Regions from separate parts of the Glutamicibacter sp. HZAU genome, predicted to be linked through region 1. Evidence: riboswitches for the same ligand, from Rfam matches in the RefSeq annotation. Region 1 holds a riboswitch; each other region holds the start of a gene.
What was found. Region 1 has a riboswitch for S-adenosylmethionine ahead of EKH49_RS11205 (flavin reductase family protein). Riboswitches for the same ligand answer to the same signal wherever they lie in the genome.
Positions count from the first base shown of each region.

Region 1 (4,969 bases):
ATATCAGTTCTGACTGGACTAACCCTCGTTGGACATGTTGTTGAAGCGCGAGTAGTGGCCCTGGAATGCCACGGTGATGGTCTTGGTTGGACCTGCACGGTGCTTCGCGATGATCACGTCGGCCTCGCCCGGACGGTTTTCCTTGTCGTACACGTCGTCTCGGTGCAGCAGGATGACCATGTCGGCGTCCTGCTCGATCGAACCCGATTCACGCAGGTCCGAGACCATGGGCCGCTTGTCGGTGCGCTGCTCGGATCCGCGGTTCAGCTGCGACAGCGCGATCAGCGGCACGTCGAGCTCCTTGGCCAGTAGCTTGAGGTTACGCGAGAACTCCGAGACTTCCTGCTGGCGCGATTCCACGCGCTTGCCCGAGCTCATCAGCTGCAGGTAGTCGAGGATGATCATGCGCAGCTCGTTGCGCTGCTTGAGCCGGCGGCACTTGGCGCGGATTTCCATCATGGACATGTTCGGCGAATCGTCGATGAACAGCGGGGCTTCGTTGAGCCGGCCCATGGTCGTGGCGATCTTGGTCCACTGCGCATCTTCCACCGAGCCCTTGCGCAGGTCCTGCAGCTGGATAGACGCTTCGGCCGAGAGCAGGCGCATCGCAATTTCGTTGCGGCCCATTTCCAGGGAGAAGAACACGGTGGCCATGTTGTGCTTGATGGCAGCCGAACGGGCGAAGTCCAGCGCGAAGGTCGACTTGCCGACGGCGGGACGGGCAGCGATGATGATCATCTGGCCGCCCTTCAGGCCCTGGGTCAGCTCGTCGAATTCGTAGAAGCCGGTGGGCACGCCGGTGATGCCGTCGCCCGCGTTGGCCGCGTTCTCGATCTCGTCGACGGTGTCTTCGATGATGTCCGAGAGGCGCACGTAGTCCTCGCTGCTGCGGTTCTCGGCAACCTTGTACACCTCGGCCTGGGCTTCGTTGACGATTGCGTCGACCTCGCCATCCGGCGAGTAGCCCATCTGGACGATGCGCGTACCGGCGTCAACCAGCCGGCGCAGCACTGCGCGTTCGCGCACTATTTCTGCGTAGTACCCGGCATTCGCCGCAGTGGGAACCTGCTGGATGAGGTTGTGCAGGTAGGCAGCGCCACCCACGCGCGAGATTTCGCCGCGCTTGGTCAGCAAGTCGGCTACGGTGACCGCATCGGCTGGCTCGCCGCGGCCGTAGAGGTCAACGATTGCCTCGTAGATGGATTCGTGGGAGGGACGGTAGAAGTCGGTGCCGCGGATGGATTCAACGACGTCGGCAATCGCATCCTTGGAAAGCATCATGCCGCCGAGCACCGACATTTCGGCCTCGATATCCTGTGGCGGCTTGCGCCCTGCGTCGGATTCCCGTCCTTCGTAAACCGGCTCAGCACTCATTGCAGACACTTCCATCCCCTATTGACCCGCTGGGAAAATTCTCCTTGCCCTCATGGCAACGCTTCATCATGTCAGTCGATACGGACATTTAGCTGTAAAGCGCCTGTGGATATTTCTCTCCCGAAGCCAACACTAGGGCTGTTATTAACAGGCGTAAACCTCATTATCCACAGAATATGTGGATAACACACCGCTACCTGTGGACTCCCCTGTTCACAGTCTGGGGAGAACCCTGTGGATTACCCCACTCTACACACCGGTAACATCGATTGACTAGGCTGTTTGTATTTTCACACTTGTGGAAAGAAAGTTAATTCATTGAAGGTCACGTCAACCACATCGAAGTTATCAACACCCATAATCGCCCAGTTTCCGGGGTTTTCGCTCCTTTGTTCACATTTCCCCATACTTCATCCACAGTTTTGTGGATAACACTGTGGATACTGTTGATTTTGCAAAACCCTTAGTCACCACGGATTAATGTTCGCTATCAAGGCTCCGAGCCCGAAGTAGTTCACAACCGACAAGAATTTCACCGCTCAGGGCCGTGGATAACTTGATGTCGCCGAGGTGGCGTTGCGTGAATTTGAAGCCGTAACTGGGCTCTTGGCCCACTGCCACCGATTTACCTCGGCAATCAGCTGCAGTGGAAGTGCAATTACACGTCGAACTTGCCCGCAGTGCATGGGCTGCATGTAGTCCAGGGTTGCTGCCGGGGTGCCCGGAGATCAACAGGCATCGCGCCTAATTTTCCGATTGGCACAGGGATCAAGTGATTCCGCAGGCCTCGAAATCAAAAAAGCTTCGGCCAGATCGATATGTTGATCTGGCCGAAGCTTTGGAAGTTCAGAAGAGCTTAGACGAGCTCGGGAACCGGCAGTGAATGGAAGCGCGAATCGTGGAAGATCTGCGGCGAGTGCTTCGAGATGCGGTGCCCGTGGACTTCCATCAAGATCACCCAGTGATCCCCCGCTTCGACCTCGTTGTAAATCGAGGTTTCCAGCCACAGCGTGGAGTCGTTAATGAACAGTGCGCCCTGTTCCGAGGAATAGGTGTCGATCCCGCGGAATCGGTCGCCGTTCTTCGACGCGATCTGAGCGCATACTCCTTCATTGCGTTCGCTGAGCACCGAAACGCCGATGCGGCCAGCGTTGCGCAGCTTTGGCCACGTATTCGAGGATTTCTGCACGGCGAACATCACCAGTGCTGGCTCGAGGGAAACACCCACGGTAAATGACGAAGCCACAATGCCGGTTTTCTCGCCATCCAGTTCTGCACAGAGGGCGGCTACGCCTGACGGATGCTGAGCGAAAACCTTGCGCAGGGTCAACGGGTCAAGTTCAAGATTCAATGACATGGCTCGATTCCTTCGGGTCTTGCCCACCGCGCAATAATCCGCACGCCGGAGCTTCTTGATTCTCGAAGCCGCCAGCGTTGGAGTTCCGCGCCGTGTGCGGTACTTGTTCCAGCACGTTTTTGCGTGGAACCGAATCCTCACCTGGAGCACCCCACTACCGTTGAGAGGGTTGCCGATCAGCAAGCCAGGGCTTATAGCTGATGCTCTTGATTCTGTTTAAAACGATATGGCTCATGTCGAACACGCGTCAAACATTTTGCTTCGCAAATCGCAATATTCAACGAAACGTTCGATCCAATGCCTTGAAATGAACCTTTTAGCAGTCTTTTATTCGCCACATCCACCTTGCCCGAGACCTTCGACGCAACTTTCATTACGGACCTTCTCCGGTCACGTTGCAGCGGAAGACCCGGCTCTACCCGTGGAACCGGAGGCCTGTCGCGAATTCACTACCGCTCACCGAAATGAAACTTGGTTTCTCCGCATGACGCTGAGGTTCATGACACTATTGATCATGGAGTGCGTTGAGTCACACTCCTGCTTATTGTTCTCCGTAACCATCGCTGACGATTGAGGAATAGCCACACCATGGTAGAGATTCAGGCAAACCATTCAGAACTGACCCCGCTGCGTTTCCTTGAGCGCACAACCGAGGCCTATCCGAAGAAGACCGCCGTCATCCATGGAACTCGCAGCTACACCTACGCGGAACTCGAAGCACGCGTGCACCGCTTTGCCCAGGCGCTGAAGGCGCGTATTGAGCCGGGCGACCGCGTGGCCGTGCTGGCACCGAATACTCCCGAAATGCTCATGGCGCATTACGCCGTGCCGCTGGCTGGCGGCGTCCTCATTGCCCTGAATACCCGCCTTTCGGACCACGAGCTGCAGTACATCATTGATCATTCGGCTGCCAAGCTGATGCTTGCCGACACCGAGCTGCTGGAGAATACGAAGACCCTGCGCCGGGAGAACCCGACGCTGGAGGCGCTCATCGAAATCACCGATGACCAGTACTCCGGACCGCGTCCCGAAGTGCAAGTGGACGCCACCTTGGACGAGCTGCTGGCGGAAGCCTCGGATGAGAAGCTTCCCTATGCCATAGCCGACGAGCGGGCGCCGATCACCCTCAACTACACGTCGGGCACCACCGGCAAGCCGAAGGGCGTGCTCTACTCGCACCGCGGCAGCTACCTGAATTCCTTGGGCGAAGCACACCACCAGGGCTTCACCGCCAAGACCCGCTACCTGTGGACCCTGCCGATGTTCCACTGCAATGGATGGTGCACTCCCTGGGCCGTCACCGCAGCAGGAGGAACCCACCTGTGCCTGCGCGGCGTGCGCGAGGATGCCGTCTGGGACGCCATCGAGAATCTGGGGACCACGCACCTGTGCGGCGCCCCGACCGTTTGCTCCATCATCGCCGACTCCACCCGCGCCCACCAGCTTGATGCGCCATTGCGGATCACCACCGCTGGCGCTCCGCCATCCCCGGCCATCATCTCCAAGCTGCAGAATCTGGGCATCGAAGTAGTCCACGTGTACGGCCTGACCGAAGTCTATGGGCCGTACACGGTGTGCGAATACCAGGATGAGTGGGATGAGCTCGATGGGCCGGCCCGGGCAGCGAAGCTCGCCCGCCAGGGCGTTGGCATGATCACCGCCGAGTCCGCGCGCATTGTCGACGAGAACATGGACGATGTCCCGGCGGACGGGCAGACCATGGGCGAAATCGTGCTGCGCGGCAATAACGTCATGATCGGCTACTACCGCGACGAAGCCGCCACCGCCCAAGCTTTCCATGGCGGCTGGTTCCACACCGGCGACCTCGGCGTCATGCACCCGGACGGCTACATCCAGGTGCGCGACCGGGCCAAGGACATCATCATTTCCGGCGGCGAGAACATCTCCACCATCGAGGTGGAACAGGCCCTCGCATCGCACCCAGAAGTGCTGGACCTTGCAGTCATCGGCGTCGCCGACGAGAAATGGGGCGAGCGCCCGGTGGCTTATGTCATCCGCGCCAGCGGATCCACCCTGGATGCCGAAACCCTGATTGGCTTCGCCCGCGAAAAGCTCGCCGGATTCAAGGTGCCGCGCACCATCGTCTTCCCGCAGGATCTGCCGCGCACTTCCACTGGTAAGGTGCAGAAGAATGTTCTGCGCGCCCAGGCGCTCGAAGACAGCACGACGAAATAGCCCGAGGATCACTAATTGGATAAGCCAGCACCACGGATTCCC
Region 1 is NZ_SCKZ01000006.1:305,468-310,436, reverse strand. Features, by position in the region: gene dnaB (replicative DNA helicase) at 19-1,374, opposite strand; gene EKH49_RS11205 (flavin reductase family protein) at 2,231-2,731, opposite strand; SAM riboswitch class IV at 2,826-2,943, opposite strand; gene EKH49_RS11200 (long-chain-fatty-acid--CoA ligase) at 3,320-4,927, shown strand; gene EKH49_RS11195 (PaaI family thioesterase) at 4,943-4,969, shown strand, end outside.

Region 2 (4,969 bases), on a different contig from region 1:
CGACGTGGGCGTCACCGGTGAGTGCATGCATCACCAGCACCGCGTTGGAGCCATCAGCTGCTAGCTTCCCCCACGTCTCGTAGGCCAGCACCACGTCGGGAAGGTATCCACCGAATTCAAAGTGGTACTCCCCCACGGAACTACGGCGCAAAATGCCGTCTTGTCCGCCAGCGAGCTCTTCGGCGCGCAGAGTATCTTCAGTAGTCACAATGGATGGCATGCCTAGAGGGTTTCCTGCAATTCCTTGTTTTCAAGGGCCGCAACAGCTTCGAAGCCCAGCTCAAGATCGGCCAGGATGTCCTTGATGTTTTCCAGCCCGACGCTCAGCCGCACCAGTCCCGGGCTCACACCGGCGGCAATCTGCTCCGCTTCGGAGAGCTGGGCGTGGGTGGTGGAGGCCGGATGGATGACCAGCGAGCGCACGTCGCCGATGTTCGCGACGTTGGAGTGCAAGACCAGTGCGTCCACGAAAGCCTGTCCGGCTTCCGCGCCGCCCTCCAGCTCGAAGGCGATGATCGAGCCAGCACCGTGATCGCTGTACTTCTGCGCGCGCTCATGCCACGGAGAGGACTGCAGGCCGGCGTAGGCGACCTTCTGCACTTCCTCGCGGGCTTCGAGCCAGTTGGCAACTTCCACTGCGTTCTGGCCGTGGCGCTCAATGCGCAGCGACAGGGTTTCCAGACCCTGGGCGATCAAGAACGCGTTGAACGGCGCCACTGATGAACCCAGATCGCGCAGCAGCTGCACGCGTGCCTTGAGGATGTAGGCCAGATTCGCGCCGAGGATGCCGTTGACGCCCAGGTCGCGGGCGAAGACCAGGCCGTTGTAGGACTCGTCCGGGGTGTTGAATCCCGGGAAGCGTTCGGCGTCCTTGGCGAAGTCGAAGTTGCCCGAGTCCACGATGACCCCGGCGATGGCATTGCCGTGGCCGCCAAGGAACTTGGTGGCCGAATGGATCACGATATCGGCGCCCCACTCGATAGGGCGGATCAGGTATGGCGTGGCCAGGGTGTTGTCCACCAGCAGCGGCACGCCGGCTTCGTGGGCGATCTCCGAGATGCCCTCGATATCCAGCACGTCCTGCCGAGGATTGGAGATGCTTTCGCCGAAGAAGGCCTTGGTGTTCGGGCGCACCGCGGCACGCCATTCGTCCAGGTTGTCCGGGTCGGAGACGAAGCTGACTTCGATGCCCAAGCGCTTGAGCGTGTGCTTGAGCAGGTTCTGGGTTCCGCCGTACAGGCTCGGGCTGGCTACCAGATGGTCGCCGGCTTCGGCCAGGTTCAGGATGGCGAAGGTGGTGGCTGCCTGTCCCGAGGACAGCAGCAGCGCGCCAACGCCGCCTTCCAGATCAGCGATGCGGGTTTCCACGGCGTCGGTGGTCGGGTTGCCGATACGGGTGTAGATCGGTTCCAGTTCCTGCAACGCGAAACGGGCAGCGGCACTCTCGGCGCTCGGGAAGACAAAGGAAGTGGTTTGGAAAATCGGGAGAGCTCGCGCTCCGGTCGTCGGATCCGGGGTCTGGCCGGAATGGATCTGACGGGTTTCAAATGACCAGTTGTTGCTCATGGTTTCCTCCAAATAGCGTTTCATGACTATGGGGGTACGCCGCTGAAAAGACACCGACAGGAAGCACCGTATCGAAACGACTTCCAGGGGGTAACCCGCGCTTGTCCTTGATGCCTTGTGCATTCAAGGGCCAGGTCTTCACCCGGGGCACCCCACCGCGGTTGGAGGGTTGCCGCCCAGTAAGCCGGGGCTTGTTACTGAGACTCATGACCTGCTATCAGTTTGCCCGAAAACCGAAGATCTTTGCAACGCAGTGGACCGGCATTGGACTCAATCGGTCATATTTCGCGAATTCCGCAGATTTTCCGCAGAGTATTCGATAACATCAGCGCACTTAGGGGAGCCTAAGTAGAGACTCGCATCACATGTTGCCATGATGGGCACATGATGAGGCTAGATCACGTAAGTTATGCTTGCGGCCCAGACGGGCTGCTGCCAACCGCTGAAAGAATCTCCGAGTCCCTGGGACTGGAATTCGTCAAGGGCGGCGTGCATCCACGATTCGGAACACGCAATGTCATCTTCCCGCTCAAGCATGGCCAGTACCTGGAAGTGGTTGAAGTCCTGAACCACCCGGCCAGCGACAAGGCTCCCTTCGGCCAGGCCGTGCGCGCCCGCTCGGAGCTCGGCGGCGGATGGATGGGATGGTGCGTCTCGGTGGAGGATCTATCCAGTGCCGAAGACCGCTTGGGCCGCAAGTCCGTGCCGGGGAACCGCAAGTTCCCGGATGGCCGCGAACTTACCTGGCAGCAAATCGGCATCAAGGGCCTGATCGCTGATCCGCAGGTCCCGTACCTGATTTCCTGGGATGAAGACTCCGAGCCGTTGCATCCGTCCAAGGCGCTGGAGCCTGTCGGCGAGATCAGCCAGATCTCCATCGCCGGCTCACGCGATCGGGTGCTGGATTGGCTGGGCCAGCCGCAGAACGTCAATTTGGGCGCCGTCACCATGCAATATGAAGCGCCGAATGGCACTCCGGGCATCATGTCGGTAACCTTTGAAACCGAGTCCGGCACCGTGGTGCTGTAGGAAACTCGGAAACGAACGCAGGTAGGCGGGGACAATGGCGTCCCCACCTACCTTTTTCGTTAATGGCGTTTCAGTCGCTGGCGCAGGCCTTCGGGCACTACTGGCCGATTCCGATGGCAGGCCCAATCAGCGCGTAGCCGACGAAGCCGATAGCATCGAGCAGGAAGTGCGCGATGACCAGCGGCATCACCCGGCCGTACTTCTGGTACACCCAGCCGAAGACGATGCCCATGAGCATATTGCCGATCATCGGCCCCACGCCCTGGTAGAGGTGGTAGCTGCCGCGGAGCACTGCAGAACCGATAATGGTGCTCCACAATCCCAGCTTCAGCTTCTTGGCATAGGTGAACAGGAAGCCGAGCATCAGCACTTCTTCGAGCACTGCATGGCGTACAGCCGACAGCAGCAGCACGGGGACGCTCCACCAATAATCACCGAGATTGGCTGCTGACAGTGCTGTGGTGACGCCCAGTGCCCGTCCGGCAGCATAGACGCCCAGCGTCCCCACGCCCATGGCCAGGAACAGCCCCGCCCCGAGCATCGTGTCCTTGCCCGGACGTCGCATGTCGAAGCCGATGTCACGGATGGTTCGGCCGGTCGTGCGCTTCATCAGGTAGAGTGCCAGCACCACGGGTACCAGCGCGAAGATAATGTCCAGAAGCTGGTAGGTGAAATCAAAGAACTCGCGTGTGCTCAGCGGGTTGTTCAGCGATGTCGTCTGATCACGCAACGGTGCCCTGGTGACTTTATCCGCAAAGCTCAGCAGCGAGTAGACCGCGCTCTGCCCCAAGGACAGGGCGAGAACCAAAATGATCTCGAACCTGAGGGTTCTGCGGGTTGCCGTCTGCTCAATTTGTTCAGCGTTCACGTTCTCGATCATAGGCTGATCTGGCTGTGCGCGTACTGAGTAGCCACGTGGCAAACCTGCGATAGCCTGAAGGTGAGACCACCAGCGAGCTGAACGAGAAGGGTACGAATGAGTCGTCCTGCCACCAGTGGAGAACTGCAAATCGCCCGCCAGCTCTGCCCCGATCTTTCGTGGGAAGATGCGGCCGTGAATGAAGGCGGACAATTCCACAAGGTGGTCATTGGCAATCCGCAGGCGGTGATTCGCATGGCGCGCACGCCAGCGGCGACCGAACAGATGCCGCGAACCGTCGAGCTGCTGTCTTTGCTGGAAAGCCAGCTCAACTATCAGATCCCGGTGGCGGTCTCCGAGATCCTGCATGTCGACGGGCTCAGCTCAGTTGCCATGTCCTTCATCCCCGGAAGCGCGCATGAGCCTCATTACGGGGATCCAAAGGTGCTGGGCCAGCTGGTGAAGGAATTGGCCGAGGTACCGCTGGAACAGATCAGCGCTCATCTGGCCAAACCGTTTTCATTCCGTGGCGAATGGACCCAAGCCCGGCAGCAGCAATGCTTCGATGCGCTGCCCGAGGAACTTCGAGCTCCTGCAACCGCACTTTGGGATCAGCTCGATATTCTGGCGCAGGTTCCAGCGGGACTGGTGCATGGTGATTTGGCTGGCCACAACATGCACTGGATTGACGAGAAGTTGATTGGCATCTTGGATTGGGACCTCGCAGCAGCGTGGGACCCTGCCTTGAACACCGCGTACCTGAGCCTGTGGCATGGTTTGGAAATGGTGGATTTGATTGCTCCCAACTCTGAGGAAGCGCACCGGGCCAAAATCTGGTTGGGTCTCATGAGCCTTGAACGGTTATCGGATGCGCTCTCGCGCTCGGACAACCCGAAGATGGGCAAGCTCATGCGCAAGATTGGTCCGCGCATCCTCACTGCAGCGCAATCAATCAATGGATAGGAAGCAATTTGGCCTGACCCGCCGATGAGCAAGCCATCTGGAGCGTAAAGAAAGCCCGCCTGAATGTTGTCAGGCGGGCTCTCATGCACCGTATCGGGTGCAATGCTTGCTTAGCTCAGGGCTGCGATAGCTGCATCGTAGTCAGGCTCGGTGGTGATCTCCGGGACGATCTGATTGTAAACAACCTTGCCTTCCTCATCCAGCACAACAACCGAACGGGCCAGCAGGCCAGCCAGTGGTCCGTCAATCTGGGTGACTCCGTAGTCCGAACCGAAGTCGGAACGAAAGACTGAACCAGCGGTAACATTCTCGATGCCTTCGGCACCGCAGAAGCGGCCCAGTGCGAATGGCAGGTCAGCAGAAACGCACACGACGGTGGTGTTCTCCAGGCCGGCAGCCAGTTCGTTGAAGCGACGCACGCTGGCAGCGCAAACGCCGGTATCAACCGACGGGAAGATGTTCAGGACAACGCGACGGCCAGCCAGCGATTCGCTGGTGACATCTGCAAGGCCGGTGTCGGTGAGAGTGAAAGCTGGAGCCTGCGAGCCAACG
Region 2 is NZ_SCKZ01000002.1:244,270-249,238, reverse strand. Features, by position in the region: gene metX (homoserine O-acetyltransferase MetX) at 1-220, opposite strand, end outside; gene EKH49_RS03715 (bifunctional o-acetylhomoserine/o-acetylserine sulfhydrylase) at 223-1,566, opposite strand; SAM riboswitch class IV at 1,659-1,778, opposite strand; gene EKH49_RS03710 (VOC family protein) at 1,951-2,595, shown strand; gene EKH49_RS03705 (CPBP family intramembrane glutamic endopeptidase) at 2,693-3,475, opposite strand; gene EKH49_RS03700 (phosphotransferase family protein) at 3,572-4,417, shown strand; gene tpx (thiol peroxidase) at 4,528-4,969, opposite strand, start outside.
Region 2: linked by a shared signal. The riboswitch ahead of EKH49_RS03715 (bifunctional o-acetylhomoserine/o-acetylserine sulfhydrylase) and the one ahead of EKH49_RS11205 (flavin reductase family protein) in region 1 are both predicted to bind S-adenosylmethionine.

Region 3 (4,969 bases), on a different contig from region 1:
GCCAGGACCCTGCACGATCACCACATTGGCCAGGCGCTGGTCTCGGAGGTGTATGAGGGTACGTTCAAGGACACCCCGATCATCGGGGTGATGGGCGGGCATGCGATGAACCGGGGCACCACGCAGTACGCGCAGGCCTTGGAGCTCGGGCGCATGATTACCCGGGCCGGCTACGCGGTGGCCACCGGGGGAGGGCCAGGAGCCATGGAAGCGGCCAATGCCGGTGCATGGCTGGCCGACTACGGGGCAGACGACATAGCGGCGGCCATGCAGATGCTCGCCGAAGCGCCAGATGCGATCCACCAGCGCACCGGCTGGGCGAGAACCGCCCTGATGGTGAAGGAGCGTTTCCCCAGCCATCGGCAGTCGCTGGGCGTGCCGACCTGGTTTTACGGCCATGAGCCGCCGAACCTGTTTGCCACCCGGATCGCCAAGTTCTTCACCAATTCCATTCGCGAGGCGATCCTGCTGGAGCAGTCCAACGGCGGGCTGGTCGTGCTGCCCGGCGCTGCCGGCACGGTCCAGGAAATCTTCCAGGATGCCTGCGAGAACTACTACGCCACCGGTGCCCGCGTGGTGCCGATGGTGCTGGTCGGCCGCGACTACTGGAGCCGGGATCTGCCCGCGTGGCCGCTGCTCCAGGCACTGGCCAAGGAACGCGTGATGGAGCAGAAGATCGCCCTGGTGGACACCGCCGAGGAAGCGCTGGCGTTCATCCAGTCCATGGAAACCCTGCGCCGTCGGACCCGGCCGGCAAAGGACATCTAGTCCGGGGCATCGAAAATGCCGGGACAGCCGAAGCTGTCCCGGCATTTTCGATGCCAAGCGGAGTATTAGCTGACGCTGACGTCGAAGATCAGGCCCAGGCAGTAGGTGACGGCCGCCGCGCCCCAGCCGATGGCCAGCTGGCGCAAGCCGCGCTTGAATGGGGAGGCTCCGGAGAGCAGGCCCACGATGCCGCCGGTGATCATCAGGGCGATGCCCACCAGCACCACCGACACGATGATCGCGGCCAGCCCGGAGAGGCCGAAGATGTATGGCAGGATCGGCACCACCGCGCCGGAAGCGAAGAGCAGGAATGAGGTGGTGGCCGCCCCGGTGGCCGAGCCCAGCTCCTGGTGCTCCTTCTCGAGCTCCTCGCTGCGGCCTTCCGGGTTCAGCGAGAAATCAGGGTTGCAGTCGCAGGTGAACAGGCCCATGCGTTCGGCGGCCCGGTGCTCGGCGTCTTCGTCGCTCATGCCGCGGGCCTTGTAGATCAGCACCAGCTCGTTGGCGTCCAGATCCAGGTTCGGGGCTGCGGTCAGCGTGACCTGGGTGGGCCGCGAGGCGGTCAGCAGCTCGCGCTGGGAACGCACCGAAACGTATTCGCCGGCCGCCATGGACAGCGCTCCGGCCAGCAAGCCGGCAATGCCGGAGAACAGCACGAAGGCCGAAGAAACGCCGGTGGCGCCGATGCCCATGATCAATGCCAGGTTGGATACCAGCCCGTCGTTGGCGCCGAAGACCGCGGCGCGGAAGTTGCCCGACAGCCGTGCGCGTCCTGCCGTGGCCAGGGCCCGGACGACTTCCTCGTGGACCTGCTCGTCGGCAGCCATCTGAGCCGTGGCGTCCTTGTCATTGCGGTAGGGGGAGCTGCTCTCGGAGCGCTGGGCCATGGCCAGCACGAACACCGACCCGAAGTGCAGGGCGAGGAAGCGCAGCATGGTGCGGCGCAGCGAGGGGCGGACTTCCTTGGCATGCTCGCCGAGCAGCGTGCGCCAGTGGGATTCATGGCGTGCTTCGGCTTCGGCCAGGCCCAGCAGGATTTGCCGTTCCTGCCCGGTCTTCTTTTCCGCCAGGGCCCGGTAGATGGCGCCCTCGGCGACTTCATCGGCGAGATACTTGCGCCATCGCTGGATCTGCGCTTTGGTCGGTTCGGCGGTTGGGTGCTGTGGCATCTCGAAAAGGCTCTCCTGGAACGTGGAGTTTCCCATGGAAACCCGTGGATCGGCTCAGCTTTCCACTTTAGCCAGCGCCCCTGGACTTGGGAATTTGGCAAGGCTAAATGCATGGCGCCTGCCTGCCGGATTCCCTGCTTCCGGCACCACCAGCAGCAATTCGGAGGTGTCCGGGTCGAAGGCCGGACGGCGGGAGCAGCGGGCGATGAGGTGTTCGAGCCTGAGCGGGTCCGCAACGTAGCGGGTGCACCAGCGGCCCTCGGCGGTGAACTGCACGTGGCCGGTCTGGCGGTCGATGATGGGAAGAATCGGGATGGCCATGGATATCAACTCTCTGGCGAGCTCTTGCCCGTGCACCAATTGATGCGCGGACCGCTTCCTCATCCGAACCACCCATGAACTTGGGGTTGGTGCGCGGCCAGTCGGAGCTTGGCGCCGCGTCTCGTGAAGCAACAATTCTGAGCGTACCGCCGCATGCGGCGCCAGATGAAGCCGTACTGCGTAATATGACTTCCGGTCAGCTCTCCGGGGCCAGGGAATCGGCCAGCCGCTGCAGCTTCTGGCGGTGCTCTGCCCACTGCGCCGCGGTGTAGCCGGGCAGCAAATCCAGCGTCGCGGTCCAGCCGGCGCGGCCGTCGAGCTGCTCGCGGATGATATCCAGCTGCCCTGCATGCCGGGAGGTCTCGGCCAAGGCATGGATGAGCAGATGATCCAAGGTGGTATGCCCCGCCGGCCCCCACCACGGGACGTGCACTGCAGAATCCAGGGACAAGGCGGCGATGCCCTCGTCCGCGAAGGCGATGGCCTTGCGGTACAGGCCGATCAGCTGCTTCCCGTCCATCTTGGCGGGCGGAAGGAAATCAGCGTCGGGATCATGCGGGGAGATGAACTCGCGGACATAGGGGTCGTTGGCCTCGCGCTGCAGGCAGGTGCCGAAATACTCGTATTCGTTGATCACCAGATGGTGCAGCACGCCCAGGATGTGGGTGCCGGTAGGGGTGAGCGGGGTGCGGGCCAGCTGCTCGGCCAGGCCCTCGGCCTTGAAGATCGCATTCTCGCGCGCCTCGTTCAGGTACCCGCAGAGCTTGTCCTTGGTGCTGTCCATGGACAGAGTCTAGTGACCGCGGCCGGCGCGCGGTAGGGGACACCGCGTGTTTACCATTGGTAAACTTGCCCCGCAGGCGGTGAAGCCGCCGCGGATGCCGCTGCCGGACACGACGTTGATGGAGCCAAACGATGAAAACCTTGCCAGTTGAACCAACCGGTGCTGCGATCAACATCGGTGCGCGGCTGCGCGGGGTGCGGCAGACCCAGCGCATGACCATTGACCAGGTCGCAGAGCTCTCCGGGCTGACCAAGGGCTTTCTCTCGCGTGTGGAACGCGACCTGACCAGCCCCTCGGTGGCGACGCTGCTGCGCCTGTGCGAGGTGCTGGGCATCGAGGTCGGCACGCTTTTCGAAGTCCCGGAAACGAAACTGGTGCGCCTGGACCAGGCTCCGCGGGTTTCACTGGGCGGCGACGGGATCACCGAGCAGCTGGTGACCCCGCGCAGCGAAAAGCGGCTGCAGATGATCCGCGCCGAGATTGCGCCGAGGGGCACCGGCGAAGCGGAACTGTATTCGATGGATTGCGAGCTGGAAGTGCTGCACGTGATCGCCGGAGAATTCATCCTGATCCTGCCCGACCAGCGGTTGGAGCTTCAGGCGGGCGACACCGTAACCTTCCCGGGGCGCGAGCCGCATAGCTGGGAGAACCCTTCCGATGAGCCGGCCGTGGTGACCTGGACGCTGATCCTCTCCTGAGCCCAACCCCTGCGCCCGCTGCGGCGGCACGCTCGGCGCGATGCGGCTGCGTGTTCGCTGGCGGAGCGGGCGACCGCGTATTCTAGGAACGATGCGTTGTTCCGGGCGCTCGGAACAATTGGCGATGGGAGAGGCGTGAAGACAGGCGAACCAACCGCGACGCAGGACCAGCTGCGCAGCATCAGCTGGTGGGCTTCGGTGCTTTTCGGCGTTCTTGTCGGCACCACCTTGACCTGGATCCGCACCCAGCGCAATTTCTTCTTCCTCGGCGCCGTGATTCTCGCGGTTGTCATCGTGACCATCGGCGTGCGGACAATTCGCCGGCGTGCCCGTTTCCCGCAGATGGCGCAGGCGCGCACCTCCTGGACCTATGCGCTGTGGACCGCCATCCTGCTCATCCTGGCCGGCCCGATCCAGCTGGTATACGTGGCCGATGACCTTTCCGAGTTGACCATCAAGTCATTGGTGATGTCCGCGGGCTTCGCCCTGGGCATCCATGAGGTCGATCGGGCGCTGGTGAATGCCAGCAAGAAGGGCTCCTCGGCGGCCTGAGCTCCCGGTTTGGATGAAATGGCCTGAAATGTAGTCAAAACATCCAATACGTTGTGGCGCGTTTGCGCATAGTGTGATCCTGATCATCTTTCCAGAAGGGATTGCCATGGCAGGAAACACCGCTAAGAACCACACCGCCGAGCCGGGACTCAAGAAGGTCCTGGGCCGCTGGGACGCTTTGGCCATCGGCGTTGGCGCGATGATCGGCTTCGGCTGGGTCGTGCTCACCGGCGACTGGATCACCACCGCCGGTCCGATAGGAGCCGCGCTGGCCATGCTGGTTGGCGGCGTGATCATGGCGGTCGTGGGCCTGACCTACGCCGAATTGGTTGCCGCCATGCCGAAAGCTGGAGGCGAGCACAACTATCTGCTGCGCGCCATGGGCGCCCGCTGGTCCTTTGCCGGTTCGTGGGCGATCGTCGGTGGCTATATCACGATCGTGGCTTTCGAAGCAGTGGCCCTGCCCAAATCCGTGCTCTACCTCTTCCCCGATCTTTCGCACATCAAATTATGGGAAATCGCCGGTTCCGAGGTCTACCTGACCTGGGCTCTGGTCGGTGTTGCCGGGGCGGTGGCGATCACCTGGATCAACATCCGCGGCATCAAGACCGCCGGCGTGGTGCAGACCTTCGTGGTGATCTTCCTCTTCGTCATCGGCGCCATGCTGCTGGCCGGTG
Region 3 is NZ_SCKZ01000010.1:24,242-29,210, forward strand. Features, by position in the region: gene EKH49_RS14580 (LOG family protein) at 1-768, shown strand, start outside; gene EKH49_RS14585 (VIT1/CCC1 transporter family protein) at 834-1,937, opposite strand; gene EKH49_RS14590 (hypothetical protein) at 1,992-2,258, opposite strand; SAM riboswitch class IV at 2,274-2,387, opposite strand; gene EKH49_RS14595 (DinB family protein) at 2,455-3,042, opposite strand; gene EKH49_RS14600 (cupin domain-containing protein) at 3,174-3,740, shown strand; gene EKH49_RS14605 (hypothetical protein) at 3,876-4,292, shown strand; gene EKH49_RS14610 (APC family permease) at 4,399-4,969, shown strand, end outside.
Region 3: linked by a shared signal. The riboswitch ahead of EKH49_RS14590 (hypothetical protein) and the one ahead of EKH49_RS11205 (flavin reductase family protein) in region 1 are both predicted to bind S-adenosylmethionine.

Region 4 (4,969 bases), 230 kb from region 1:
AATTCCTGGCGTGCCGCCTCTGATTCAGGTGCTGAGGTTGTTGCCAATTCGGTGGTCATTGCAAACTTTCTTTGGTGAGGGAAGGGGTAGCGTTGCCAGCCGGTGCTAGCTAGTCCGGGGCTAGGTCCAGCGTTTGATCGCCCAGCGTTCGGCTATCGATAGCAGGGCATCGGTGATTTTTCCGAAGACGGCCAGCAGCACGATGGTCATGATCAGGCGGTCTAGGCGGCCATTGTTCTGCGAATCGGTGAGCAGGAAGCCCAAGCCCATCGACGCTCCGAGCAGTTCAGCCGCGACCAGGAAGAGCCACGCTTGGGCCAGTGCCAAGCGCAGTCCGGAGAAGATGGAAGGGACTACCGCGGGGAGCTGGACTGTGCGCAGCAGCTTCAGTCCCTTCAAACCGAAGGAGCGAGCGGCCTCGATCAGGTGGGCATCGACATGGCGCAATGCCAAGGCGACGGTGGTGAAGACCGGGAAGAACGCGCCGATGATCACGAGCGTGACCTTGGAATCTTCGCCCATTTTCATCCAGAGCACCAGCAACGGAACCCAAGCCAGCGAAGGGACGGCGCGCAGGGCGCTGATGCTCAGGCCCAGAAACGCATCTGCCAATTTGGACAGGCCGACGAGGGCGCCCAGCGCCAGGCCGAGCAGGGAACCAAAGGCGAAGCCCAGCAGTACACGCTGGGTGGAAATGCCGATGTGCTTACCAAGATCGCCATCTTCGAGGAGCTCAAAGGCGGCGGCAACGACCGAGCCTGGAGTCGGCAGCGTCCACGGGGCAACGATGCCGCTCACCGTGACGAATTGCCAGACAGCCACGGTGGCCAGAGGCAGGATCAGCGCAAGCAACCATTTGGGTGCGCGCAGGATCGTTGCGGCGATGCCTGTCTTGTGCTTGGCAGGTGTCGGATTTTCGCGGGTATCAGCCGCGTTTGCGGTGCTCATCGCTGTTTACTCTCCGGAGATCTTCGTTGCATCTGCCTTGAGGGCAAACTGGTCGTCAACGAGGGTTGCTAGTGCTTCATCTACGGATTCCTGCTTGGAAACATCGCCGCTGGCGACCAGGGTGGGGCCAATGTTGCTCAGCACTCCGGTGAATTTGGCGTCGGGAACCGCCGGAACGTCCAGATTGGAGCGTTCCTCGATCACGGTCTTGGCAACTTCTGGTTCGAGCCCTGCAACGTCGGCCAGGATCTCAGCGGTTTCCCCAGGGTTTTCGGCCGCCCAGCCGCGAGCCTTCTCATAGGCGTCGACCACGAGCTGGGCCAGTTCGGGGCTCTGCTTGATGAAGTCTTCGCGAGCGTTCAGCGCACCGTAGGTGTTGAAGTCCAGGTTCCGGTAAACCAGCTGCGCGCCGTCTTCTTCGGCGGCTGCCATGATTGGATCCAGTCCGCTCCAGGCATCGACCGAACCGTTGACCAGTGCGGTGCGGCCATCGGCATGCTGCAGGTTCTGCAGCTTGATGTCGTCTTCGCTCAGTCCCGCGGTGTCCAGAGCCTGGAGCAGGAAGAAGTATGGATCGGTGCCCTTGGTGGCGGCCACGGTCTTCCCTGCCAGGTCTTCAACGGATTCGATCTTTGAATCCTTGTCCACTACCAGGGCTGCCCATTCCGGCTGGGAGTACAGGGCGACGGTCTTGATTGGTGCACCGTTGGAACGGTTCAGCAACGCTGCGGAACCGGCGGTGGAACCGACGTCAATCGCACCGGCGCGAAGCGCCTCATTGGCCTTGTTGGAACCTGCGGACTGGATCCACTCGACGTCAACGCCCTGTTCCTTGGCGGCCGCATCCAGCCACCCCTTTTCCTTGAGCACCAGGCTCAGCGGGTTGTACGTGGCAAAGTCGATGGACAAGGTCTGATCACCGGAGTCGGCAGTAGCGTTTTCGCCAGCGCAGCCGGTCAGGGCAACTGCGCCCATGAGCAAAGCGGCGGCGGACAGAGCGGTGCGGCGGGAGAAGCGGTTCAAGAGCATGGAGAATCCTAGAATTATGCGTGCAAGCGGATGGACGATAGGGCAAAGAGCAAGGATCGCCGAGGATCCAATGCGTTCCCTGGATTAATGGTTGGTTGGGTCGACGCCGAGCAGGCGCAGCAGGTGCAGGCGATCGGCAACGAACTTCTCGTCCGTGTGCCGGCGCGGTTGCCCGGCGGAGATCGCTAGGTCTTCGATGACACCAGCCGCGCCGTTCCCGGTGCTGCGTCCCAAGACGATAACGCGGTCAGCCAAGGTCAAAGCCTCGTCCACGTCATGGGTCACCATGAGTACCGTGGTGGGGAATGATGCGTGAATTGAGAGCAGCAAATCCTGCATCTTCAGGCGGGTCAGGGCATCGAGTGCGCCGAAGGGCTCATCGAGAAGCAATACGCCCGGGCGGCGGGCCAGCGCGCGAGCCAGCGAAACACGCTGGGCCATGCCGCCGGAAATCTCCCGCGGGCGCAGGCTGGCTGCATGGCTCAGCCCGGTCAGCTCGATCAGCTCATCAATCAGCGCGTCGCCAGAGGCCTTCTCGGTTCCTGGGGCCAGACCCAGCGCAATGTTCTCGCGCACCGATCGCCACGGCAGCAGCCGTGGTTCCTGGAAAGCAACGGCGCATAGCTCGTTGATGCCGTTGACCTCGTGGGTGCCTGTGCGGATGTCACCGGTGGAGGGGTGGTCCAACCCGGAGACCGAACGCAGCAGCGTGGATTTTCCGCAGCCGCTGGCGCCTAGGATCGCGAGGACTTGGCCGGCTGGAATGTGCAAGTTGATGTCGGCCAGCACGGTGCGGCTTTCCTTCTTTGTGGTGAAGGTCCGCGACACGTTGCTGAATTGGACGTCCAGTGCGGTTGAGGTGGTTGAAGTTGCCTCGGGCGCTGCAATGGTAAGAGCCATATCAATCTCCATCGGTCCTGGCGGTAGCACCGGCCTGCGGAGCCAGAGCTCCGAAGGTGGTTGCTGCGGCGTCAAAGAGCCAGATCTCTCGGCCGCTCGGGATGGTTACCCCTCTATTACAGCGAGTCGAACGATTTGGACGCAAATCTTGCGTAACATGAAAAAATCTTCGACACCTGCGTCACATTGCCCAGAAATTTCGTTATTTATTTTACCTAGGACCGGTTTGATCGACAGCATGCCAATCCTTGCAACTCATCTTCGATGGGACGGGGATTAGGCTGTGGGATTTGAGCATAGGCCCTTCCAAATCTGAGGCGAAATATGACTTCGCGGCTTGGAAGCGCCGGATTATTACCGTTACAAATGAATCACGACCCATCCAGAGCGGCTGAGAGATCTGGCTCCACGACGCCGCAGCAACCACCCGAAGAGCGGGACGGTGCTACTGCCAGGACCGATGGAAAGAATTGAGAACCCTGATGCCTATTGGCGAATCACCGAATGCCCCAGGGCTGGACTTCAACCAGCTCAGTGATCCTTCGCAAGCCAGCGCTCTGGAACTGGACGAGTTCGAGGAGCAGCTGCCCACGCGGCAGCTGCTGAAGATCACTCCCGGTCCCGGTGCGGATGAGCAGTACGACCGGCTGGCCGAAATCTTCCGCCCGGTCTTCGCCCAGATCGCCGCGACCGCCAAGGACCGCGACCTGAACCGCGTGCTTCCCTTCGAGCAGGTAGGCCTGCTGAACCGCGAGCGCTTCGGCGCGCTGCGCCTTCCCGTGGCCGACGGCGGCTACGGTGCGCGGCTGGTGGATGTCTTCCGCCTGCTCATCGAGCTCTCCGAGGCCGACTCCCATGTAGGCCAGCTGTGGCGCGCGCATATCGCTTTTGTCGAGAATGTGCTGGCACTGGAAGACGAGGCGCTGCGCAAGAAGTGGGTGGCCCGCATCGCCGCCGGGCAGATTGTCGGCAACGCCTACACCGAGCGCGGCGGCAACGCCCTGGGCACCTTGAATACGAAGGCCAGCTTCGTGGACGGGCGCTGGGTAGTCGACGGCGAGAAGTACTACTGCACCGGCACCATCTTTGCCGACTGGACCACTGTTGCGGTGGCCCACCCTGAGCTTGCCGGACGCCAGATCGCGGTGGTGTCCACCCAGCGCAGCGGCGTCAAGATCCTCGATGACTGGGACGGATTCGGCCAGGGCCTGACCGGAACCGGCACCACCGAATTCCATCAGGTCCCGGTGGACTGCTTCATGCCGCAGCAGCGCAATGACTCCGAAGCGGCGATCTTCCAGCTGGTGCTCATGTCCGTGCAGGCAGGCATCGCCCGCGCCGCGCTGAACGACCTGCGCAGCGCGGTGCAGGCACGCACCCGCATCTTCACCACCGGAACCGGGGTGCCGGTATACCAGGAACCCCAGGTCCTGCAGCTGGTGGGGGAGGTGTCCGCGGAATCCTTCGCCGCCGACTCGGTGGTGATCGGCGCGGTACTCGAAGTCGAAGCGGCCCTGGGCGATCCGGGACTGAACGACGAGGAACGCTACGCGGTCTGCGAGCTGGCAGCCAACCGTGCGCAAACCGTGGTGCAGCCGCTGGCCATCGGCGTAACGAGCAAGCTCTTCGACGGGCTGGGGGCCTCGTCCACGAGAAGCGGCTGCAACCTTGACCGGCACTGGCGCAATGCGCGCACCATCGCCACGCACAACCCGGCGATCTACAAGGCGCGCATCGTCGGGGACTACGAGATCAACGGCGTCCAGCCGCAGCGGCTGTCCGTCACCGGCGAAGATTCGACCCAGCGGGCCTGAGAGCCCGCGACGCAAACCAGGAACTTTCCATGAATATCGACCTAATGGGGGCAAAGGCATGAGCGAGAACAAGCGCGAGATCCTATTCAACGCATTCGACATGAACTGCGTGGTGCACCAGTCGCCAGGCCTGTGGCGCCACCCGGAGGACAAGGCCTCGACCTACAACACCCTGGGCTACTGGACGCACCTGGCCAAGGTGCTGGAGAAGGGCAAGTTCGACGGCCTGTTCCTCGCCGATGTGCTGGGCACCTACGACGTGTACAAGGGCAACAACA
Region 4 is NZ_SCKZ01000006.1:77,100-82,068, reverse strand. Features, by position in the region: gene acs (acetate--CoA ligase) at 1-59, opposite strand, end outside; gene EKH49_RS10090 (ABC transporter permease) at 121-948, opposite strand; gene EKH49_RS10085 (aliphatic sulfonate ABC transporter substrate-binding protein) at 955-1,977, opposite strand; gene EKH49_RS10080 (ABC transporter ATP-binding protein) at 2,062-2,877, opposite strand; SAM riboswitch class I at 2,883-2,985, opposite strand; SAM riboswitch class I at 3,253-3,344, shown strand; gene EKH49_RS10075 (acyl-CoA dehydrogenase family protein) at 3,360-4,691, shown strand; gene EKH49_RS10070 (LLM class flavin-dependent oxidoreductase) at 4,750-4,969, shown strand, end outside.
Region 4: linked by a shared signal. The riboswitch ahead of EKH49_RS10075 (acyl-CoA dehydrogenase family protein) and the one ahead of EKH49_RS11205 (flavin reductase family protein) in region 1 are both predicted to bind S-adenosylmethionine.